Regions from separate parts of the Ruminococcus sp. AM42-11 genome, predicted to be linked through region 1. Evidence: riboswitches for the same ligand, from Rfam matches in the RefSeq annotation. Region 1 holds a riboswitch; each other region holds the start of a gene.
What was found. Region 1 has a riboswitch for cyclic di-GMP ahead of DW904_RS01875 (transporter substrate-binding domain-containing protein). Riboswitches for the same ligand answer to the same signal wherever they lie in the genome.

Region 2: linked by a shared signal. The riboswitch ahead of DW904_RS16825 (helix-turn-helix transcriptional regulator) and the one ahead of DW904_RS01875 (transporter substrate-binding domain-containing protein) in region 1 are both predicted to bind cyclic di-GMP.
Region 3: linked by a shared signal. The riboswitch ahead of DW904_RS20595 (transporter substrate-binding domain-containing protein) and the one ahead of DW904_RS01875 (transporter substrate-binding domain-containing protein) in region 1 are both predicted to bind cyclic di-GMP.

Annotation. Positions count from the first base shown of each region.
Region 1 covers NZ_QUIO01000002.1:43,579-51,518, forward strand. The annotation lists gene ltrA (group II intron reverse transcriptase/maturase) at 1-334, shown strand, start outside; partial or broken gene DW904_RS01860 (ATP-binding protein) at 736-1,988, shown strand; gene DW904_RS23435 (helix-turn-helix domain-containing protein) at 2,019-2,354, opposite strand; gene DW904_RS01870 (helix-turn-helix transcriptional regulator) at 2,348-2,635, shown strand; cyclic di-GMP riboswitch class I at 2,769-2,844, shown strand; gene DW904_RS01875 (transporter substrate-binding domain-containing protein) at 3,008-5,881, shown strand; gene DW904_RS01880 (hypothetical protein) at 5,962-6,870, shown strand; gene DW904_RS01885 (ATP-binding protein) at 6,980-7,940, shown strand, end outside.
Region 2 covers NZ_QUIO01000033.1:18,415-26,354, reverse strand. The annotation lists gene DW904_RS16845 (DEAD/DEAH box helicase family protein) at 1-483, shown strand, start outside; gene DW904_RS16840 (YodL domain-containing protein) at 565-3,303, shown strand; cyclic di-GMP riboswitch class I at 4,035-4,110, shown strand; gene DW904_RS16825 (helix-turn-helix transcriptional regulator) at 4,504-4,743, shown strand; gene DW904_RS16820 (LytTR family DNA-binding domain-containing protein) at 4,832-5,569, shown strand; gene DW904_RS16815 (sensor histidine kinase) at 5,566-6,861, shown strand; gene DW904_RS16810 (cyclic lactone autoinducer peptide) at 6,963-7,121, shown strand; gene DW904_RS16805 (accessory gene regulator B family protein) at 7,121-7,705, shown strand; gene DW904_RS16800 (alpha/beta fold hydrolase) at 7,803-7,940, shown strand, end outside.
Region 3 covers NZ_QUIO01000057.1:4,034-11,973, reverse strand. The annotation lists gene DW904_RS20595 (transporter substrate-binding domain-containing protein) at 1-2,538, opposite strand, end outside; cyclic di-GMP riboswitch class I at 2,739-2,814, opposite strand; partial or broken gene DW904_RS20590 (response regulator) at 2,966-5,916, opposite strand; gene DW904_RS20585 (ABC transporter substrate-binding protein) at 5,922-7,772, opposite strand; gene DW904_RS20580 (ATP-binding protein) at 7,750-7,940, opposite strand, start outside.

The sequences.
Region 1 (7,940 bases):
TCGAAAGGGAGGTTTCGTGCCAAAGGTACAGACTTCAAGAAAGAAGTTTGAGCAAAAGGTTAGAGCATACAAGAACTGGATTTACGATAATCGAAATCGACCAATGCGAGAAATAATTAAAGAGTTGAACGTAAAACTAATTGGACACTATCGGTATTATGGTGTTACATGGAATTTTCGGAAGATAACAACATTCCTGCATAGAGTACAACAGTTTCTATTCAAAGCCATGAATCGGAGAGGTTGTAGACGGGCATACACATGGAATGGATTTGTGGAAATGCTCAAGTATTACCCGTTAGCAAAACCTAAAACGTACTATTGTTTATATTGAAGCGAATGTTACTATGAGGAGCCGTATGCGGGAAAGCCGCACGTACGGATCTGTGAGGGGCTAAGATTGAGAGGTCTTAGTCTACTCGACTGTCTTGCTGTGTTCAAATCACAAAAAGGTCATCGTTTCACGATTATGGTAAAACGATGATCTTTTTTATTTCTTCCAGTAACAGATTAGCAACAGGAGTGAATTTCCTTTTTGTTGTTTACCTATAATAATGATTGGAGTAATCGATTATAGACACTGCAATCAAAAAAATCTGAAAATATATTTATCAACATTACATAAAAGTGTGTAGATGCACATAAAATGGGAATACATATTGAAATTCAGGTCGTTCTGTGATAGAATCTCATTACTAAAAAATGTGTAGATGCACGGAAATGGGGAGCGTAACGATGGAGATTAAAAGAGACACTTACCTACAGCAGCTGATCGAGCGAAAAGATAATGGAATGATAAAGGTGATTACCGGCATTCGTAGATGTGGCAAATCCTTTTTGCTGTTTACCATCTTTAAGAGATACTTACTGGAGAACGGCGTTGATGTTGATCATATTATTGAAATTGCATTGGATGGTATTGAGAACGAGGAATTAAGAGATCCCAAGGTATGCTTCAAGTACATCAAGGATGCCATGAAAGACGACGGGAAGTATTATCTCCTTTTGGATGAAGTGCAGTTCATGCCACGATTTGAGGAAGTGCTGAACAGCCTGCTCCGCATGAGCAATATTGATGTGTATGTCGCCGGAAGTAATTCCAAGTTCCTGTCCAGCGACATTGTGACCGAATTCCGTGGCAGAGGTGATGAGATTAGAATCTACCCTCTCTCCTTTGCAGAGTTTTATTCTGTCTATGACGGCGATTATGATGATGCTGGGATGACTACATGATCTACGGAGGATTGCCGCAGATCGTAAGTTTCCAGAGCGAACGACAGAAAGCGGACTATCTGAAGAACATCTTTGCAAATGTCTATCTGAAGGATGTTATTGAAAGAAATAAGATTCAGAACGTGGATGAGATTGGGATTCTGGTTGATGTGCTTGCATCTGCAATCGGCGCACCGACCAACCCTTCAAAGATTGCCAATACCTTTGCCAGTGAGCGCCAGATGACTTATGCTAATAAAATCATCTCCAAGCATATCGACCATTTGACAGATGCCTTTTTGATTTCCAAGGCAAGCCGATACGATATTAAGGGCAGAAAGTATATCGGTGCAAATCTGAAATACTACTTTACTGATCTGGGACTGAGAAATGCACGTCTGAATTTCAGACAGCAGGAGCCTACTCATATCATGGAGAACATTGTTTATAACGAGCTGCTGATCCGTGGCTACAATGTTGATGTGGGTGTCGTGGATATCTTCGATAAGGATAAAGAGGGCAAACGTGTTCGCAAGCAGTTGGAGGTTGACTTTGTGGTGAATCAAGGAAACCAGAGATACTATATCCAGGTTGCATATGACATGACTTCGGAAGAAAAACAGACGCAGGAGTTCAATTCTCTGCGTAATATCCCGGACTCTTTCAAGAAGATCGTCATTGTAAATGGCAGCAAAAAGCCTTGGAGAAATGATGAAGGTTTTGTCATCATGGGAATGAAGTATTTCTTGCTGAATGCGAATAGTCTGGAATTTTAAGTCGATTTGAGTTGTTGCTGTGGTGTTGTTCTATTTCAAAAAAGAGTGAAATGATATAAATAAGGCCACGGCTGATTTCATGTTGGAACAGCCGTGGCTCAGTTTATTTATCCGTACAAATGAGACTGTTCCGCAGATTATGTAGAACAGACAGAGTACGATTCCGATAGTGAGAACATCAGATGCATAATTACCAGAACCACGAACAGGAATATCACCTGATTCCCGGAAGTCTTTCAGCCATTTTGTTAATGTGCTGTATCCGATGCCAAGATTTTCTGCACATCCACGTATTCCGAGATTTTTGTGATCCTGATAGTACTGGACTGCATCAAGTTTAAATTGTTTGTCATGTTGCTTTGCCATATGAGATCCTCCTTCAGCATGCCTCTATTGTATCATGCTTATGTGTATTTGGAATTTCCCAGTCATCACTGGGAAGAATCATGGCGCAGGAAAACCTGCCGTCGCTGATCACACTTGAAAAAATATGTACAGCTTTGGGCGTGACATTATCACAGTTTTTTCAGGAAGGTAATTCAGAGAATCTGACAGAAAAACAGAAAGAAGTTTTAAGGATATGGAACAATCTGAGTACAAATGAGCAGGAAACAGTGATGTCAATGCTGCGTGGTCTTCGGAAGTAGAAGAACAGTTCGAGTATATGTATCGGCTGTTCTTTTTTTATTTTTGTCGTTAAAACGGTAATGTTTTCTTGTGTATACTAGAGCATTAAAGTATAATGAAATCAGTTTTTTTGCATAAGTATTAAAGCTATAATAAGGAAATCGGCAAACCAGATGAAAGTCTGGGACGCAAAGCTACAGGGCCTGTAAAATGGCAGCCAGTTGCATGAAATGAGGTTGCACTGTCTGTTTGGCAGTGCTTTTTTATGGTAGAGCACTTGAATAAGTAATACAGAAGCTGTTTGGAAAAATAGCGGGGAGGTTATTGACAATTAATGAATGTAAAATTAAAATCTGGAAGCAAGCAACTGTAGCCTAGAGGAGGGGAGAAAGATGAAGAAGTGCAAATTAGTACAGAATATAATGAATTTCAAATTTTGTTACATTATATTTTGCACAATTATATGTTTTATTGTTTTATCCGTTCCTACATTTGCCAAAGAAAACTCTGACAATGTTATCCGGGTAGGATCTTTTGAAGAAACTTATAATACCGTCAATGAAAAGGGAGAAAGAAGCGGCTATGGTTATGAGTATCTTCAAGATATTGCAGGTTATGCAGGATGGACATATAAATACATAACAAGTGATTGGAAAAACTGCTTTACACAGTTGGAAAATGGAGAGATTGATATTCTTGGTGACATTTCCTATACAGACGAACGTGCTGAAAATATGCTTTTTTCCGATATGCCTATGGGGGAAGAGAAATATTACATCTATACGGATGCATCCAATATGGATCTTACAGCAGGAAATTTGGATTCTTTTGAGGGAAAAAATATTGGTGTGTCTAAAGATAATATAGTGGAGGATGTGCTTAATGAATGGGAATCAAAATATGGTCTGCATACGAAGCATATCAATGTTTCTACAACCACAGAAATTATGGACAAACTGTCGAAACATGAAATTGACTGCTTCGTTTCGGTAGAAGAATCCCGTTGGGAAGAATCGGATATTTCACCGCTTACAAGTATTGGAGAGACAGAAATCTATTTCGCTATAAATCCAGAACGTCCGGATATCAAAGAAGCACTGGATAGTGCTATGCGCAGAATCAAGGATGACAACCCATTTTACACAGATGATCTCTACAGGCGTTATCTTTCTGCACAGAGCAGCTCGTTTCTTTCAAAAGAAGAAAGTGAGTGGATCGGGCAGCATGGTGCAATCCGGATAGGGTATCTGAATCAGGATGGAGGTATCAGCAGTGTAGATCCATCAACAGGTAAACTGACAGGTGTTATTACAGATTATGTGGATCTTGCAGAAAATTGTCTGCAAGGTCAGACTCTGGAATTTGAATTAAATGGATATGAGACAAGAAGTGAACTGCTTCAGGCATTGCAGGATGGAAAAATAGATCTGATTTTTCATGCAAACCAGAATCCATACTTTGCAGAAACAAATGGATTTGCTTTGTCGGATACGCTGTTGACTCTCAATATGGCAGCAATTACGGCAAAGGATTCTTTTGATGAAAATAAAGAGAATATAGTTGCCGTTGAAAAAGATGATTTTGCATTGAAAGCATATCTTTCATACAATTATCCGCAATGGAAGGTTGTGGAATATGAAACATCAGATGCAGCAGTAAAAGCAATGCAGAAGGGGGAGACGGATTGTATTGTAAGCAATTCAGGTTCTGTTTCAGACTATTTGAAAAATAATAAGCTTCATAGTGTTTTCCTGACAAAAGAAGCTGATGTTCCATTTGCTATTCTGCAGGGAGAACCGGTTCTTTTGTCCATTCTGAATAAAACACTGACATCTATGCCTACAACTCAATTTTCAGGTGCAGTAGTTTCGTATAATGCTTCCTTACGAAAAGTTACAGCGAAGGATTTTATTCAGGACAATTTACTGACAGTTTCACTTATCGCTGGAATTTCTTTTTTCGTTGTTCTGTGTATAATTCTTGATTCTTTGAAAAAATCAAAACGTGCGGAAGAAAAATCCAAGAAGTCTGCTGAGCAGGCATTGAAGCTGAATCAGGAGCTTGAAGAAAAACAGCAGGAATTACAAAATGCACTTGTAGAAGCACAGAGTGCCAATAAGGCTAAGACTTCCTTTTTAAATAACATGTCTCATGATATCAGAACACCGATCAATGGTATTATTGGCATGCTTACGATTCTTGAGAAAAGCGGAAATGATGCTGAGCGGGCAAAGGATTGCATGAATAAAATACATGAGTCATCGAAACTGCTACTATCATTGATAAATGATGTTTTAGATATGGCAAAGTTAGAATCAGATACAGTGGTTTTTGGTGATGAATCCATCAATCTGGATCAGGTATGTCAGGAAATCACGGAGTCACTATCTTTTCAGGCAGAAGAAAAAGGACTTCATGTTATAGGAGAACATGATGATTACAGTGGTATATATGTTTGGAGCAATGCAGTTCATCTGAAAAAAATATTGATGAATCTGTTTACAAACAGTATGAAGTACAATAAGGTGAATGGTTTTATTTACATGAGTATGAGAACGATTGAAAGATTAGAAGATCACATGACATGTGAATTTAAAATAAAAGATAATGGAATTGGAATGTCAGAAGAATTTATAAAAAATGAATTGTTTACTCCATTTGTACAGGCAGATAATTCCCCACGTTCTGATTATAATGGGACAGGTCTGGGAATGCCTATTGTGAAACAACTTGTAGAAAAGATGGGCGGAACCATAACAGTTGAAAGCAAGCTTGGTGAAGGAAGCTGTTTTACTGTAATACTTCCATTTAAAATTGATACGAATGCACGGCCGGAAGAAAAAGAAGATTTCAATGCAGATATATCAGATGTCCGGATATTATTGGTTGAAGATAATGAGCTGAATGTGGAAATAGCAGAATTTATGCTGACGGAAAATGGAGCTAAAGTAGAAACAGTGAACAATGGGTTAGAAGCTGTTCAGCATTTTGAAGCTTCCGAACCGGGAACATACGATGTTATTTTAATGGATGTTATGATGCCGGTGATGGATGGGCTTACTGCCACAAAAACAATAAGATCCCTGGAACGGCAGGATGCAAAAACAATCCCTATCATTGCTATGACTGCAAATGCATTTAGGGAAGATGCAGAAAAGTGTATGGAAGCAGGAATGAACGCACATCTTGCAAAGCCGCTGGATGCGGAAAAAATTAAGCAGACCATAAGCGAAGAGTTGAGAAAGCAAAATGCCTGTCATAAATGATTATGAGGCAACCGCAGCAATCAGGAGCTTTCCAGATGCATGGGAAAAGCAGACAGGAAACATAGAGAGAGGATTTTGTTATGACAGAAATTAATTTATTTCCGAAGCAACCGCAGTCTGTGACTGTTTTGGTTTTTATAACTGTGCTGATCGTTCTGCTTCTTATCCTGACTGTAATGGTACATATGAGGAACAGAAAACTGAAAAGTACGTTGGAAGAACAGATGGCGGAAAGACGGCTTTTGGATAAGATATGTGCAGATTTTACGGCTGTCTATTATGTTGAATTAAATACCGGTTCCTTTGAAATTCTCCATATAAACGATGGAACCAACGTAAAAAAAATGAATCTGAAACAGGGTGATAATTTCAATTCTTCTGCTGACCAATATGCGGTTCAATATCTGTATGAGAAAGAAAGACAGGAATTTAAGGACTGGATTTCGACAGGGCATCTAAAGGAACAGCTTTCCCGGAAGGAGCGTATTACATACCATTATAGAAGTAAACCGAATCCGAACCAGCATGAATTTTTTGAGGCACAGGCAGCCAAAATATACGAGGATGAGAAACATTTTTTCGCACTGGTGGGTTTTCGGCATATTGATGATATCATGGAAAAAGAAACAACGATCCAGAATCAATTAAAGCAGGCACTGGATGAAGCACGGCTGAGTAATGAAATAATCTCAGCAATTGCTAAGAGTTACTGTTCTATCTACAGGATTGATGTGCAGAAAGATTTTTTTGAAGAGATATCAAATGACAGTGAAATACACAAACTGACAGGAAACAGAGGCAGTGCATCGGAGAAACTGTATCAGCTTTGTGATACAATGGTTGCATCTGAATACCGTTCGCTGATCCGTCCATTTCTGGATGTCTCTACACTTTCAGCAAGATTGAAGACGGAAGAATATATTTCTACAGAATACAGAATGTGTGATGGCAGTTGGCACAGGATGCTTTTTACTGTAAAAACGGGATGAGTCTGGAAATGTAACCCATGTTTTATGTACAGTCCGTAGTATCAGCGATTCCAAGAGACGTGAAGAGGATCTTAACTTTGCTGCGGAAGCAGCAAAGCGGGAAGCCGAAATGAAAACAAGGTTTCTGGCAACGATGAGTCATGATATCCGTACACCACTGAACGGTATTATCGGTATGGTAAATATGGGAAATCAGTACGCAGATGATCCACAGATGCAGCAGAAGATCAGAGAAAAGGTAATGGAATCCCTGAAATATCTGGTGTCTCTGGTAAATGATGTGTTGGATATGAATAAACTACAGAGCGGGGATTTGAAGGACCAGCAGCTTTTATTTGATCTGACAGAGGTACTGCAGGAACTGAATCAGATTTATGATGAGCGGGCTGCCAAGAAAGGCATCCGGTATGAGATTGACTGGAAAAATGGTACATACAGTCACAGCACTCTGGTTGGAAACCCGGTATATCTTGGAAGGATTCTGTCGAATATTATGGACAATGCCATAAAATTCAGTCAGTCGGGTAGTGTGCTCACGTTCGGGGTTAAGGAAGAAACTCTGGATGATGACAGAGCAAATTTCACTTTCTACTGTAAAGACCAGGGTGTGGGTATGAGTGAAGATTTTATTGCACATGCTTTTGATATGTTCTCTCAGGAAAGCGAGACAAGCAGATCCAGGTATGAAGGCACCGGACTGGGGCTTGCAATTACGAAGCAACTCGTGGACAGAATGGATGGAAGTATTGAACTGAAGAGCAAAGCAGGTGTCGGGACAACAGTTATTGTAAAAATTCCGTTCAAAATTGGCACACAGGATAAAAACAGTAATTTATCAGATAAGCCAGTAAGCCTTGATGATTATTCGGTAGAAGGCATGCGGGCATTGGTTGTGGAAGACAATGAGTTGAACATGGAAATTTCCAGATGTATACTGGAAGACAGCGGTATGGAAGTTACATGTGCAGTAGACGGGCAAGAAGCAGTTGAAATCTTCGAGAAATCTGCACCGGATTATTTTGGGGTAATTTATATGGATATTATGATGCCGAGGATGAATGGTCTGGATG
Region 2 (7,940 bases), on a different contig from region 1:
GCGATGGATATCGGAAACTATCAGGGATTCAATATGAGGATTCAGTTTGATGGCTGGAGTAAAGAATTTATTCTATCTGTTAAAAATGAGGCTGTCTCGAAAGTTCATCTTGGAGCAGATGTACTTGGAAATATTACCCGTATCAACAATCTGTTGGACAGTTATCCAGAGAAGCTTTCAGAAGCACAACAGAGACTGGAAACAGTGTATGAACAGCTGGCAAATGCGAAAGAAGAAGTGGGAAAGCCATTTCCAAAAGAAGAGGAGTTGAACCAGAAACTGGAGCGACTGTCAGAGCTAAATGCTTTGCTCAATATGGATGAACGGGAAGATGCAGAAGCAGAGGTATCTGAATCAGATGAGAAAGAAGAAAGACCGACACGTGGTTCTATCCATGAAAAACTGCAGATTTATAAAGAAAAGAGTCAGCGGGAAAGTGAAACTGGAAAGGAAAACAGAAAACGGGACTTCGGTCTGGAATAAATAAACAGGAAAGATGGCATAATCTGGCAGAAAGAATGTTCTGTGGGTTATGCCATTTTTCAGAATATAGGAGGAACTTATATGGCAAGAAATAGGATAACAGGTAGAGAAACACAGAAAATGCAGGAATATACGCAGGAACGGATCGCTCAGGCAGAGCGTAGAGATATAGAGTTTTCAACAGATGTAAAAGAACAGATTTTTGAATATGCGAATCTGATCGGCGAGGAAGAGAAAGTTAGGGCTTTGGTAAGAAATCTGGCAGATGCAGTGAGCCGGGCAGATCAAGAAGGTGTAGAGGATTTGTTGGATGACGTAAGAATGGATATTCAGGAACTGCCGGATCCAACCATAGGTAAGCTGGAATTACGTGACTATGGATATATGGAAGAAGATATGGTGCCACTTAGAAAAGAAGCAGCCTTGGATTATCACAGAATGGGTTCTAAGATTTATTGCCTTGGCAGTGATGGCATTAAAGGTGAATATGCGAGTAGAGAAATGATACAGGCACACGACGGTTTGTTTGGAATGGAATCGCAGATGTGGGAACGGATTAAGGATAACAACCTGGATTATGCAGAAGAAAATTTAGGAGCATTTCAGGAGCCTATGAGTGTCATTGAGCAGGAAGAAGCACTGAAATTATACGATGCAGGAGCAGATATCTATCTGATCACTAATTTTTCATCACCTATGTATGTCACAGAACGCATGGAAATTGAACGAGGACCGGAGCATTATCAGATGTCTATGACAGAACTGGAGCGTTTCCGTAACCTGGAATGGGAAATGCAGAAATATCCACAGATTCAGTCTTTGAAAGAAGCAAACCTGTTGTTAGGAACAAGAAGGACATTTGGAATTTATCAGATCCGAGATGATTCACCGGGTGAAAACTATGCATTTATGAATATGAGTTTTATTGAAAGTCATGGTGTGCAGATAAAAAAAGAAGATTATAAGCTGGTCTATGTTGGTGAATTATCAGGAAATATGTCACTGGAGGATATTTTTGAAAGGTTCAACATTGACAGACCGGAAGACTTCCGTGGGCATTCCCTGTCTGTCAGTGATATCGTAGTTCTGAATGACGGGAAAAAGGTAACTGCCCATTTTGTAGACAGTATCAGTTTTGAACAGCTGGATTCTTTCCTGAATCTGGAAGAACAGCTTCTTAGTGAACTGGCATATGAGGTAGGAGAACGTTACTTTGCTATTCAGAGAACAGAAGAAGGATATGATTATTCCTTTTACGATGAAGATTTCCGCTTGATGGATGGTGGCGTTTATGAGAATGATGAAATTTCTATTGAAGAAGCGGCGGAGGAACTTTTGGAAGACGAAGGCTGGACTGGAGAACGCATCCGTGGAGATTATGATCGGTTGATGGAGAAAGTAGAAGAAATGGATGAAGTTGTAATGGCAGAGATTCAGAAAAGCCAGGGCGAATATAAGCCACTGGCAAAGGTGGAGGAACTGGAAGAAGCAAATTATAACATGATTGATAACGTCCTCAACAATATGCCACCGAAGAAAGAACCATATCTGGAATACTTTGCGGCAGAATGCGATGAGTTCCATGATATGGGAGCTTATGAAAAAAGTACCGATGTTAATCAGATAGCTGCAGTCTATGAAAAATACAGGGAGCATCCAAAAACTGCGTATCTTGGATGCTCAATGGGAATTATTTATCGTGATCCGGAAGACAGTTACTATGATGAAGCTGAATTTGCAATCGTTAAAGGAAATACAGTACTTGGAAATCTGATGGACGATGTTCGATTTTATGGAGAACTTGCACTGGTACGGGAAGGGATTGAGAAAATTCATGAAGCATTACCTGACTATAAGTACGTTCCGATGCGGGATGTTCGAGAAGCAATGTATCCAGAGAAGATGACCACAGAACAGATGGCAGAGGCACTGGATGAGATTGCAGAAGCTTTTGATCCGTATGAGTACCGGGATAATGTGGAGAGGGGAGAAAATACGGTACAGGAAGTAATGCTGGATTTGCGAAGCGGGAATATTTATTCCTATATTTCGTATTTGAAAGATATTGTAGACGAAGAATGCGACTTGTCTGTTCGTGCAGGTGTATTGATTGAAAGGCTAAAAGCCTATGAACCGGAACTTCCAAAAGATATGCAACCAATGGTGTATGTGAATTATTGTGAGAAAAGTGAACCGGGGAATCCAAGATGCCAGAAGTTATCTGATTTGGATTCCAAAACCATAGAACAGGACAAAGTCTGGTATGCTGATCGTGATCCAAAGACTAACGAACCAAAAATGACAGCACAGATGTTTTTTACAGTATATTATGCTGAGAAGGGCGACAAGATGCTGCATCATTTTCAAGGTAAGATAGATATTGGTACCGGAAACGGCGGTATCATCAGTCAGTTAAAGATGCAGAATGAAATGAAATTGACAGATGAAAGCTGGATCAGCTACCAGCAAGGAAAAGGCAATGAAGAGTATCAGAAGTATATGGAAGATCTGACAGATATGCAGAATCATGTACTGCCGTATCTGCAGAGCTTTTGCAGCCTGGAAGAAAAAGGTGTGAAGGAGAGACGAGAACAGCAGGTAGTAGAGAAAAATGAGAGCAGAGAAGCTGTGCCAAGAACTGGCGGTGAAGCAAATATAGCAGTTAAGGATGCGGGGAAAGCTGAAAGAAAGGCAATAACAGGAAAAGAGAAGAAACCGTCGATCCATGAACGCTTGGAAATCAATAAGAGAATCATCCAGGAAAAACAGGGAAAAGATGAGCCGGAGAGAGGAGCTGATTTGAGTGTAAGGATGGTGTAGTATAAGATAGAATGGAGTCGGAGGTCACAGATAACAATGTGGCTTTCGGCTTTTTGTTTTGAATGATTATGCTTCAAACTTTTATGTGATAAACGTAACTTGCTGTGATATTATAAAAATGATATAAGTGAAAATGACTTTTGCGGAAAGGAAAGTATCTTTATTTTTTTATGTGTATGCTTCCTATTGTGGAAATGAATACTTGCAAAGTTGATAACTAATATTTTTCTGCTATTACAGGTGCAATAAGAACATGTAATAGCGGAAATGAGGAATAGTTACTTGTAGATAGAGAAGTATATTGCGGATAAAATAACATCTCTATGTGAAAAGCGTGATATCAGTAAATGCAGATTATCGCAACTGTCGGGAATTTCCCAGTCGTCACTGGGAAGAATCATGGCACAGGAAAACCTGCCGTCGCTGATCACACTTGAAAAATATGTACAGCTTTGGGCGTGACATTATCGTAGTTTTTTCAGGAAGATAATTCAGAGAATCTGACAGAAAAACAGAAAGAAGTTCTAGGGATATGGAACGATCTGAGTACAAATGAGCAGGAAACAGTAATGTCAATGCTGCGTGGACTTCGGAAGTAGAAGAACAGTTCGGGTATATGTATCGGCTGTTCTTTTTTGTTTTTCGGGCGTTAAAACGATAAATTTTTCTTGTGTATAGTTGAGCGTTAAAGTATAGTAAAATCAATTTTTTGCATAAGATTAAAGCTATAATAAGGAAATCGGCAAACCAGATGAAAGTCTGGGACGCAAAGCTACAGGGCCTGTAAAATGGCAGCCAGATGCATAAAATGAGGTGCACTGTCTGTTTGGCAGTGTTTTTTTACGGTGTTATTTCATAGACATAACAATAATGATTTTATCAGGAAAGAATGAGAAAAATAAAAGTATGAAAAAGGCAAAACGATGACTGGCAACAGTGGGAAAGAAGAACGGAGGCTCCGGCCCGGCACATTGGAAAATAAAAAATATGGAAAATAGTATGATAAGTGAAAAGCCCTGCGCAGGACCGGATGTGTTCTCGTGGGGCTTTTCTGCGTCTGATAAAGACAGGTTTTTTGCAGATTTCTCTAAAAACAGGAAAACTGTCAAAAAATATCATACATAGATCAAAAAGACTATATATGGGCGACCTTTTAAAGACGGTTTATATAAAATAGAAGAAAAAAAGGTGGTTGATTCCGTGGATATAAAAACAGCGGTCATATATCGGTTAAACGATCTGATTAAGCAGAAAGATATCACAGTGAATGAAGCGGCGGTGCGCTCAGGCGTCCCGCCTTCAACACTGAAAAATATTTTGTATGGACAAAGCAGGAATGCTGGCGTAGTTACAATTAAAAAGATATGCGATGGATTGGATATTACAATACAGGAATTTTTTGAAGATCCCATCTTTGCAGATTTGGAACCGGAGTTATAGGAACAGGCAAATAATCTTAGGATTCAGATTCTGCAAGATGGTTTTTTTATGGGAGAGGGTTAGAAGAAACTAACACTGGAGGATGAATATGTGTAAAATAGCAATTTGCGACGATGATAAAGAATACAGGGAGAAAATAAAGACGGTCATAGAAACGGAAGGGATTCTGTCTTCGAATGAGATACGGTTTTATGAATATGAATCAGGAAAAGAATTATTGGAAGATGCGGATATTTTGCATGATCTGATTTTTATGGATATGCGTATGCCTGGATTGGATGGAAATAAAACAGTACTGAAGCTGAGGGAATATAATGAAGCAGCGATATTGGTGTTCTGCTCCGGCTGTTTTGAACTGACTCCTGACAGCATTAATGTTGGACAACCGTTCCGGTACATCATGAAGGATCTGCATGACAGAAGTCTGAAAAAGGAAATACCTATGATTTTATTAAAAGTGAAATTGTGCTGTGGAGATTCTTCCGTGACAGTTACATCGGCGGGAAGGATAATGCGCATCCATACGGAAGACATTTTATATATCTGTCTGGCGAAAAGGGGCTGTACGATATACATTGCCAGACAGGGAAAGATAGAAGAGATGCATTGCAAGGAATCTTTAAGTGATCTGTATGAGTGTCTGGCCGGAAGGGGATTTGAGTATGCACACAACAGCTATATTGTGAATTTGGCAAAAGTGGAAGGATTGGAAAAGAACGTTGCGTTGCTGCCGTTTGGAATCCAGTTGAATGTTTCGAGGTCGAGAAAAGGACAGTTTGCCGACGCACTGATAACATTTCTTGGGGAAAGGAACGGCATGGTATGATAATAAGAGATTATTTGATTTGTCTTCTTCAGATGTATCTGTTGGAGGACTTGGAAAAGAACATACTCCCATACAGAAGAGAAAGATTCTGGGAAAAATTTCTCGTATATTGTATCGCAGCACTGGCAATGTTCGGAACCAACCGCCTGGAATCCTCAATACTTAATATGGTAATGATTCCGGTAATCTATATGATCGCGTCTATGGTTGTGTTCCGGGGAAATATATGGAAGAAGCTGGTTACGGTATGCTGCTATTATGTGCTGGCAATTATTCCCGAATTTCTCTTTGCGGCACTTACGAATGCATATGGCGTGACTGGTGCGTCCGAGGGCTTCAGGACTGAAACAGAAAAGACATTAGCACTCCTGCTGATGAGTACCATGACATTTCTGTTTATTAAATGCATTAATCAGGTAACAAGGAAAAGGGATTATCTGACGATTGAAAATAAAACATTTACAGTGCTGCTCATGCTGCCAACCGCAACGATCGTTATGTTAGGATGTATGTTTTATTCGCACACTTCTTTTGAAGGAATGAACAGGGTCATGGTTCCGGTAGGAGCTTCGCTTCTGTTAATGACGAATATCTTCATTTTCACAGTATTTGACAGGTTTGTAGAAAAATCAGAAGAAGTGAAGAAGATGGACCGGCTATACCAGAAAAGCAGGGCGGAGATTGCCAATCTGCAGTATATGAATAAGGTTAATGAGGATAACAGAGCATTCTTACACGATATAAATAAATTTATCTGTACAGTAGCCGGCTTGATAGAAGAAGGAGAGAATCAAGAGGTTAAGGACATCATGGAACATTTAGGCGTCCGGATTCAGAATCTTCAAAAAAGTGTATATTGTGAGCATCCGATCTTGAACAGCATCCTATGTGAAAGAAAATTTCTTGCAGAATCTAAGGATATATCCTATAGGATTACCCTGGGTAATGATCTCAGACTGGATTTTCTGGAAGAGTTGGATTTGATCTCGATCGTAGGGAATCTTTTGGATAACGCACTGGAAGCGGCAGAAAAGACAGAAGATGGCAGATATGTGGAATGCAGGATGTATATGGGAAACGCGGGGCATTTCCTTGTCATGGAATTTTGCAATGGGTATGTCGTCCCTCTGTTAAAGGACAAGGACAGGTACATAAGCACCAAAAGAGACGCGGACAGTCACGGGATCGGACTGCACACGGTTGGAAAACTGGTCAAAAAGTATGCGGGAATTATGCGAGTGGAGGCAGGAGAACGGGAGTTCTCTGTTAAGCTGATCTTTACAATCAAATAAGGACGTGCAAAAATCGCCCAAAAAGTTACCGTTTTTGCCACGGTAATTGAAAAGAGGGCGATTTTTGTGTAAACTTTCGGAAAAAAGGAGGCTTTGTAACTATGAAAAAAATAATCAGAAAAAACCTGGGAATCAAACTGCTTGGAGCTGTAAACTGTCTTGCACTCTGCTTGACGGCGTATACGGCAAATCTGGCGTGCAACTGGCTGTACTATCAGGAAGATGAGCCGGAAGAAGTTAAGAAAATGAGGAAATTCTAGTGTGGAAAAAAATGGCTGGTCGGCTTTTTGAACTACAAAGCAGGAATGGGATTCTTGAAGAGAAAGACCGCAGGCTGTATGAATATGCTTACGGCGTACTGCTGGGCAGGGTGGTAATATACCTTATCATCGTCATACTTGGCATCATAACGGGGAATTGGATGGAGATGATAGTCTTTTTATTGCCCTTTACTGTTTTAAGGCAGTATGCCGGAGGGATTCATTTGGAAAAGGCAGGGGGCTGCATGGCTGTTTCCGGTATCCTTGTCCTTCTATGCAGTCTGTATCTGGCGTCTGCTCCGGCTGTAATATGGCAAATGCGGATCATATGGTTTGTCGCGGTTGGCGTTATATTTATCATGGCGCCGGTAGATGCCAGCAGCAAGAAGTTGGATGCGAAAGAGAAAAAAGTTTATGGGATGCGCGCGAGGGTAATTTTAGTTATTGAATGCGCGATAGCAGGTGTTTTTTCTGTGATTGGATATTCCCTGATCGTAAACGGGATTATGGTAGCGCATATTGTTTTGGCGTCTGGTTTAATATTAGGATGGACCAAAATTTTTTTTGATAAAGAGTTAGAGTGAACTAATCCATGATAGGAATAAGAAATACCTGGGAAAAGCGTATTGCAAAAGGATGATAAACAGAACAAAAAGAACATGATACAAGAGGAATATAAAAGTGAATTTGAAATTGATAAAAAATACAGAAAATATCAACAAAGAGAAAATAACCTTGTTCTGCCTGCCGTTTGCAGGAGGCGGCGCGTCTGCTTATAATCAGTGGGCGAAAAAGATGCAGGGAAAAGTAACGGTATGT
Region 3 (7,940 bases), on a different contig from region 1:
AAGTATTGCTTCTGCAATCTCTGCATTCAGATCATTGTCCTCTGCCAAAAGGATATTCCTTCCCTCAAGTATTTCACTGCAGGATTCTGGATTTTCAGCATGTTTTTTTACATAATAGCTTTCATCCGCTATCCTGTGTTTTAGTGTTACAGTAAAAGTGCTGCCCTTTCCAAGCTCACTCTCCACATCGATTGTTCCACCGAGCAGATCAACATATTTCTTTACGATTGACATTCCAAGTCCGCTTCCTGTGATTTTGCTCTTCGTGGTGTTTCGTTCACGAGTGAATGCTTCGAAAATTTTTGACAGATAATCCTGGCTCATACCAATTCCGGTATCGCTCACCCTGGTCCTTACAATCATGTACCCAGGCTCCTCGCAGGGTAATTCATCTATATCTACCATAACAGAACCACCGGCTGGAGTATATTTTACGGCATTACTCAGGATGTTGACAAATATTTCTTTTACCTTGGTAGTATCTGTCAGTATATTTTCATGTTCTACATTTATTGTGTAATGAAGAGCAAGATTCTTTTTCTTTGCTTCATCCTCAAATATTTCAAACAGAGTCTGCCGGATATCCTCAATCCGTCCATAGTTCTCATCAATTTCCATCCTTCCGCTCTCAATCCGAGCCATATCAAGTACATTATTTATGATTGACAGAAGAAGGTTTCCTGACTGCTGAAGTTTTTTTAAATGTTCTGAAGTTTCAGGCAAATCCTTTCCTTTCAGTTCATTCTCCATAAGCTGTGCATAGCCCAGAATTGCATTCATAGGAGTACGGATGTCATGTGACATATTGTTAAGGAAACGAGTCTTTGCCAGATTAGCTTCTTCTGCTTTTTTCAGAGCGATTTCCAACTTGTCATTAAGCTTTTGTGTATCATTTGCAGCAAGCTTTGCGACAGCTTCTGCTTTCCTTGCCTTCCGTAAAAGTACGAGGATAATACTAATGATAGTGAGTACAAAAAATCCTGCCGTAACAAAAAAAGCAAGCATATTGTCTTTTACAAAATCCAAAAATGTTACCTTATCTGCTGTACTGTCATAAATAGCAAGTGCACTTGTAAGCATGTCAGACGGCATAGCCTTTAAGGTTTTATTCAATATTGATAAGAGGGTTCCCTCTCCACTTCTAACTGCAAAGCATGCCTCCATTGTTTTTGTAAGTGGAATACTCTTGAAATTTTGACTGTTATCATATATTAGTGCCTGACTTGCGCCCATGAGGAAACAGTCTGCTTTTTCATGAATGACCATATCTGCTGCATCGTCAAGCGAATCACAATCTATAAGCTTCCATTGGGGATAACTGAATGCAATATGCTGTTTTAAGGCATATTTTTCCCTGGGCACAGCTACAGTATACACCTTATTCTCATCAAATTTTTCCTCATCTGTTACCGCCATCAGGCTGTAGGTCCAGGCTGTGTTTGTAAGTGTATATCCGTTTTTTTCTGCAAAATATGGATTCCTGCCAGCATAAAAAATCATGTCAATCTCTCGTTCTTGTAAAGCCTGAAGCATTTCATCATAATCATCATATTCCTGTATATTAAATTCCAGTGTCTGATTTCCCAGACAGTCTTTGGCATAAGAGAAATATTCTGCCAGCATACCGGTAAGTTTTCCAGTCTCTTCGTCCAGAGAAAATACTGCCGCATCATTACTCAGAAATCCGATCCGGATACCATCATGTTCTTCCAACCAGGACTTTTCTCCGCCTGTAAGACTTTGACAATAATCAAGCGTAAAATACTTTTTATACAGATCCGCCTTGAAAAAAGGACTATCCTGATCCAGCTGACGCATAGCCCAGTCCAACTCTGTCTTGATATCGCTGCGCTCTTTATTTATTACAAAATATATGCCGGATTTACCAATCGTGGTAACGGATGATATTCCCTGTTCAGACCAGATGGATTCCTCCAGAGATACAAAACAATCGATTTCATGATTCGCTAATTTCTTTTCGACATCATCATTATTATTCACATTTACATGTTCTGTATGTATGCCATTCTTATTTTCCCATTCTGTCAGCATGATTTCAGGCTCAGTACCCATGAGCACACCTACACGTTTCCCATCCATAGATTTGAAATCAGACGTCCCAATATCCGTATCCGATAAATCAGCATAAAGGATATATTTTTCCTCACCCATGGGTTCATCCGGGAAAAGCATCTTCTGTGCACGTTCATCGGTGTAAGAAATATCGCCCATGATATCAATCTCACCATTTTCAAGCTTATCAAAACAGTTGGACCAGTCACATTTCACATGCTCAAATTTCCATCCGGTATAACCTGCCAGAGCCTGCATGAGCTCGTAGCCATAACCTCGTCTGACACCGTTTTTATCGACATAATTAAAGGTATCCTCAAATGAGCCGACACGGATGGTCTGTGGCTGTTTTTCATCATTATTCGTTTCAGCAGCCTGGCAGTGTACCGATAACATCATCCACATTCCCAGGACCACAAATATACATGCAAATAGTACGGCTGATTTTTTTCTACTTTTATCCATATTTTTTATTTCCTTCATCCGTTTGTGTTTTATGATGTTCCAAACACCAGGTCAAAAACAGCAAGTATTGTTTTTATATCAATCGGTTTTGCAATATGTGCATTCATCCCTGTTGCTGTGTACTGCTGCTGTGTAATTTCCATCATCTCTGCAATGCCCCGGGTGATAAAAACGCTGCCAAACAGGCAGCGCATCTCATTTCATGCAACTGGCTGCCATTTTACAGGCCCTGTAGCTTTGCGTCGCAGACTTTCATCTGTTTTGCCGATTTCCATATTAGAGCATTTAAAATTATACAAAAAAACTGATTTTATTATACTCCCTTGCTCCACTTTACACAAGAAAAACCTCACCGCTTTAACGCTTAAAAATAATTTGAAAACCTGCTAAAAAGTTGTTAACCGAACTTCTTAGCAGGTTTTTATTACTAATCTGTCAGATTATTTTGTAATGTACTGATCAATTCCTCTATAACGATTGGCTTGGATAAGAATCCATTCATACCGCATTCCAACGCTTTCTTTCTGTCCTCGTCAAAAGCATTGGCCGTCATGGCAAGGATGGTGATTCCTGCCAGTGCCGGATCCCTAAGGGCACGGATCTGCTTCGTGGCCTCATATCCGTTCATTACCGGCATCTGCACATCCATCAGCACCAGATCATAACCGCCCGGTTTCGACCTCTTGACCTTCTCTACTGCCTCTGCCCCATTTTCTGCAGTATCCACCAGGAAGCCATATTCATTAAGGATCTCCACCGCAATTTCACTGTTCAGCTCATTGTCTTCCACAAGCAGTATACATCTGCCTCTGAAATCTGAGCATGCCGCCGGAAGAACAGGCTTCTCCTGCTCAGCCTGATTCTGGCCAATGGCAGTCATCAGGGTATCTCTGATATCGGACATAAACAGAGGTTTCGCACAGAATGCAGTTACTCCTGCAGCCCTGGCTTCCACTTCGATGTCTGACCAGTCATAAGCAGTCAGAATAATGATCGGTGTATCGTCACCAAGACTGCGGATCTGTCTGGTGACCTCAATACCATTCATATCCGGCAGTCGCCAGTCGATGATATAAGCATGGAAGGCATCCCCAAGCTCCATAGACTGTCGTGCACGCAGAACAGCCTCCTTACCGGAAAGTGTCCATTCCGAACGCATTCCAACCCTCACAAGCATTTTTGTCACGCTGTCACAGGTATTAAAATCGTCATCTACAACCAGAGCCTTAAGACCTTCCAGCTCTATGATCTTCTCTATACGTTGGTGCTCAGGCTGAGTCCGGAATGGCAGTCGGACGATAAATTCGGTACCTTTCCCCTGCTCTGTCCGGACCTCAATGGTGCCGCCCATCATATCCACAATATTCTTGGTGATGGCCATACCAAGTCCTGTACCCTGAGTCCTGCTTACAGTGGAAGTCCGCTCCCTCTCAAAAGGAGAAAAGATCTTCTGTACAAATTCCTGACTCATACCGATTCCGTTATCCTTCACCCGGATCTCGTACAGTTCACTGCCTCTTTGGAGACCCGGATACTGTTTCAGCCGGACAGAAACGGTTCCGCCAGCAGGAGTAAACTTGATCGCATTGGACAAAAGATTCAGCAGCACCTGATTCAGTCGTGTCTTATCACAATAGACATCCTCATTTGTCACATCCATGGCATCCATATAAAGCTCCAGCTGTTTCGCATGGATCTGCCCGCTGATGATCGTCTTCAGATCATGAAGCACATCCGACAGACTGACCTCCGTTTCTTCCAGATGGATCTTTCCGCTCTCAATCCGGCTCATATCCAGGATATCATTGATCAGGGAAAGCAGATGGTTACTGGAGGAAAGGATCTTTCCCAGATAATCCCGAACCTTGTTTTATCATCAATATTGCTTACAGCCAGTGTGGTAAAGCCGATGATCGCATTCATTGGTGTCCGGATATCGTGAGACATGTTGGAAAGGAAGGTACTCTTGGCCCTGTTTGCTGTCTCCGCCGCACGGACTGCCTCAGAAAGTGCCTGGTTCATTTTCCAGTCCGAGGTACGGTCCGACAGAACCAGGATGTATTTCTTTTTTCCATTTACCTCACTACCCATTGCAATATTATGGAACCAGCGTTTTTCCCCTGTTTTCTGATGAACATATTCAAAATCCCATTCTCGCTGTTCATGAACCTTGATTTCTTCCAGATAATTTTTCTCCGGATCTTCATGTTCCGCCGGATGCAATTTTCCCAGAACACGAATATCTCTACGAATCTGTTCTACCGTAATACCCAGCAGATTTTCCGCATTTGGGCTGACGTAATCTGCCTGATATGTTTTTGCATCCAGCATCAGAAAGACATCATCCACGTTCATTGAAAGCTTTTGAAACAGCTCATCCCGGTACCGTATCTCCGTATCCTTTCTTCTGAGATTTGTCCTGCTTTTTTGAATAATAAGACTGATAAGAAAAGCAGCAATACAGAACACGACCGCACCAACAAGAAGCATTGTACTGCTCTGCAGGCTGTTCATACTGGCATTGACAATATCTGCCTGTACAAGTCCCAGTAATACCCAGTCCTGAATATCTGATTTTTCATAGACCAGATAATAGTTCCTTCCATCCAGATTTACCAGCATCGCACCAGTATGTCCTGCTTTAAACTTCTCCGAAAGCTCATTGACCTCTTTTTCAGACATATCAGAATGCTCTCTCAGAACACCGAAGAAATTATATACATTCCCCCATAACTCAGAAGAATGATCGATCACAACACGGCCATCCGGATGAACAATAAAACTCTGTGCATTTCCATTGAAAGCAGAAATATCCAGTACATCTACGATATTAGAGTTTTCATAAGCAATGGCGATGGCATCATATTCAAATCCCTGATAGTTTCCATGAGCCTTGGGAGTGGCAAAAACAAGCAACTGGGATTTTCCCGGAACTGCTGCATTTGATATCACATCATTTCCCTGCCGGATGTTCTCTTCAATATTTTCCTGTAATCCAAGGTACCCGGTTTCCCCTGTCACCATCTTATAGTTCCCGTCGGCTGACAGAAAAAAGAAATCCAAAAATCCAGCATCTTCCTGCGCATTCTTTATATAATTACGGATTTCATCTTCGCTTGAGGTATTCTGCAGATTCTCACCCCAAATATGGAGATAAGTCAGGTTCTTATCTGTCAATTCCCTTAACATATTATCAGACTGATGAAAAACCTCCGTCAGATGGGAAACACTTTCCTCATAAATAGTTTTCGACACAAAGTCAAAATATCGGAAAACCATCAGAACAATTCCCAGTAAAACAGCTGTAAAGACAGCGATCCGGAATCGTTTTCTCCTAACAGTCTTTTCTCTGCCTTTGTTATGCTTCTTAATATCCATTCTTCTCACCTCAGAGTCATGTAGTCTTCAGGTTCTGCAAGAATGGCATCACCATCTGAAATATATCCTGTCCAGGTATCTTTCACAAAGGTGTCTTCTCCCTCAAACGCAATATTCTCATCTGTGGGATAGGCTTCCATGTGTTTTGGTATCGCAAGGCAGGTTACCGTGAATGTATCCTTGTCCTGAACTTTTTTTCCGTCTTTTGTAACTTTACTCAATGTATAGCCATCATCCGTTTCTTTGACTTCCACGGAAATGCCGCTGACCACAGGCAGAGAGCCACGGTTAAAGGGAATGAAACCTCCCTGATAGCCTTCTACAAAGTTTCTGACCAGTTCTGTCAGTTCTGCCCCGCTTATCCTGCAGCTATATGCCGAAAGACTGTTTGGCATGATCATGTCTCTTGCCATTTTTTCTGTATATCCAGCTTTCAGCACGTTTCCCGTAAAGCTGTTTCCGGTTGCGATTAGCACATCCGTCCCATAAATACCACGCAGAGTGTTTGCCATAACCGAATAAGCCGCATTTCCCCCACTGCTATGAAAACGGTTGGAATAGGATTTCTGTGAATCCAGCACGATATTCTCTGAAGCAGATTCTTCCGCAAGAAGCTGGGAATTAAATGACTGATAGGCCTGCTCTGCATCGTATTCTCCTGAAATCATCTTCGAAACCACATCCTTGGAAACGGAGAAAAAGTCATTTGACGCAATACGGATATACATGTGGTTTTCCTCGATCACAGGTTTCACATCCTTCAGATATTCCGTAAGCTTAAGATTCACATCCTGGCTGTAGCTTAACAGATCCTGTCCATCACTAATGATCCGGTTCTGTGCATCCTCTGAAAGCATTGTATTCAGTACCTTCATTGCTTTCTTCCGGCGCGTCTCGTCCTGTGTCAGGTCACGGTTTAATGCCACCTGAAAATATGGGGTCGTCATCAGCCACTTTTCGCCATTCTCCTGAAAGAATGGCAAAAATGTTGTGTTAATGCCCTGATCCTGTAACATTTTTACACCAGCTGAGCTGCCGAAGTACATGGCAAGCTTACCACTTTGGTACATCTCAATTATATCATCATAATTCATATCCAGATCGTCCTGGTTCAGCCCGGTATCCTGGATAAACTGTTCCATGCGTTCAAAAGCCTCCGGCCAGACGGTATCATCCAGACCTTCTCTCTTTGTATTATCCGGGTCACTGTAGGTGGTGCGCCACTTGCGTCCGTCTACAGAAGACAATTCTGATGCAGACAGACCCTGCAGTGTTTCCATACAGGTATAATCGTAATAATAGTCTGCAGTAAAGCCACGGATTCCCACCTCGTCAAATGCCTGGCAGGCAGAGACAAAGCTTTCATAATCGGTTGGCAGCGGAATTTCATACTTTTCAAAAAGGTCCTTGTTCACTACAAAACCGTGGGCATCTGCACACACGGGAAGCCAGTTTACGCTGCCATCCTCGTTCATAAAACTGCTGAGGTAGGTATCATAGACAGCACCTGCCTCATTGGTTGTGGAAAGATCCATCAGACTGTCATTCAGCGGACTTGCGTCATGCAGGGAAAACCGGCAGCAGGTAATAATATCCGGCAATCCACCGTTTTCATCAAGAAATTTATAAAAATCCAGATCATTATTGCCGACTACAAATTCAACATTGATATCCGGAAGCTGTTCCTGGATGTATGGTGCATATTTATCATACAGGCTGGTGCTCCATAAATACACTGTGATGGTTTCTGCATCTTCTTTTTCTGCAATTTTTCTGCCGCAGCCTGACAAAAGTGATGTGCCTGTCGCCATCACCAGAAGTACAGCAAGTAACTTACTCCGTTTTTTCTTTTTCATTATGACTCCCCCTGAAACTGTGTTTCATTAGTTTATAAATTATATTTATTAATAATTTTCCATCAACAGGCTTTGCTATATGTTCATCCATTCCTGCTTCTTTAGCTCTCAGTCTGTCCTCCGTGAATGCATTTGCTGTCATTGCAATGATCGGAATCATCTTTGCAT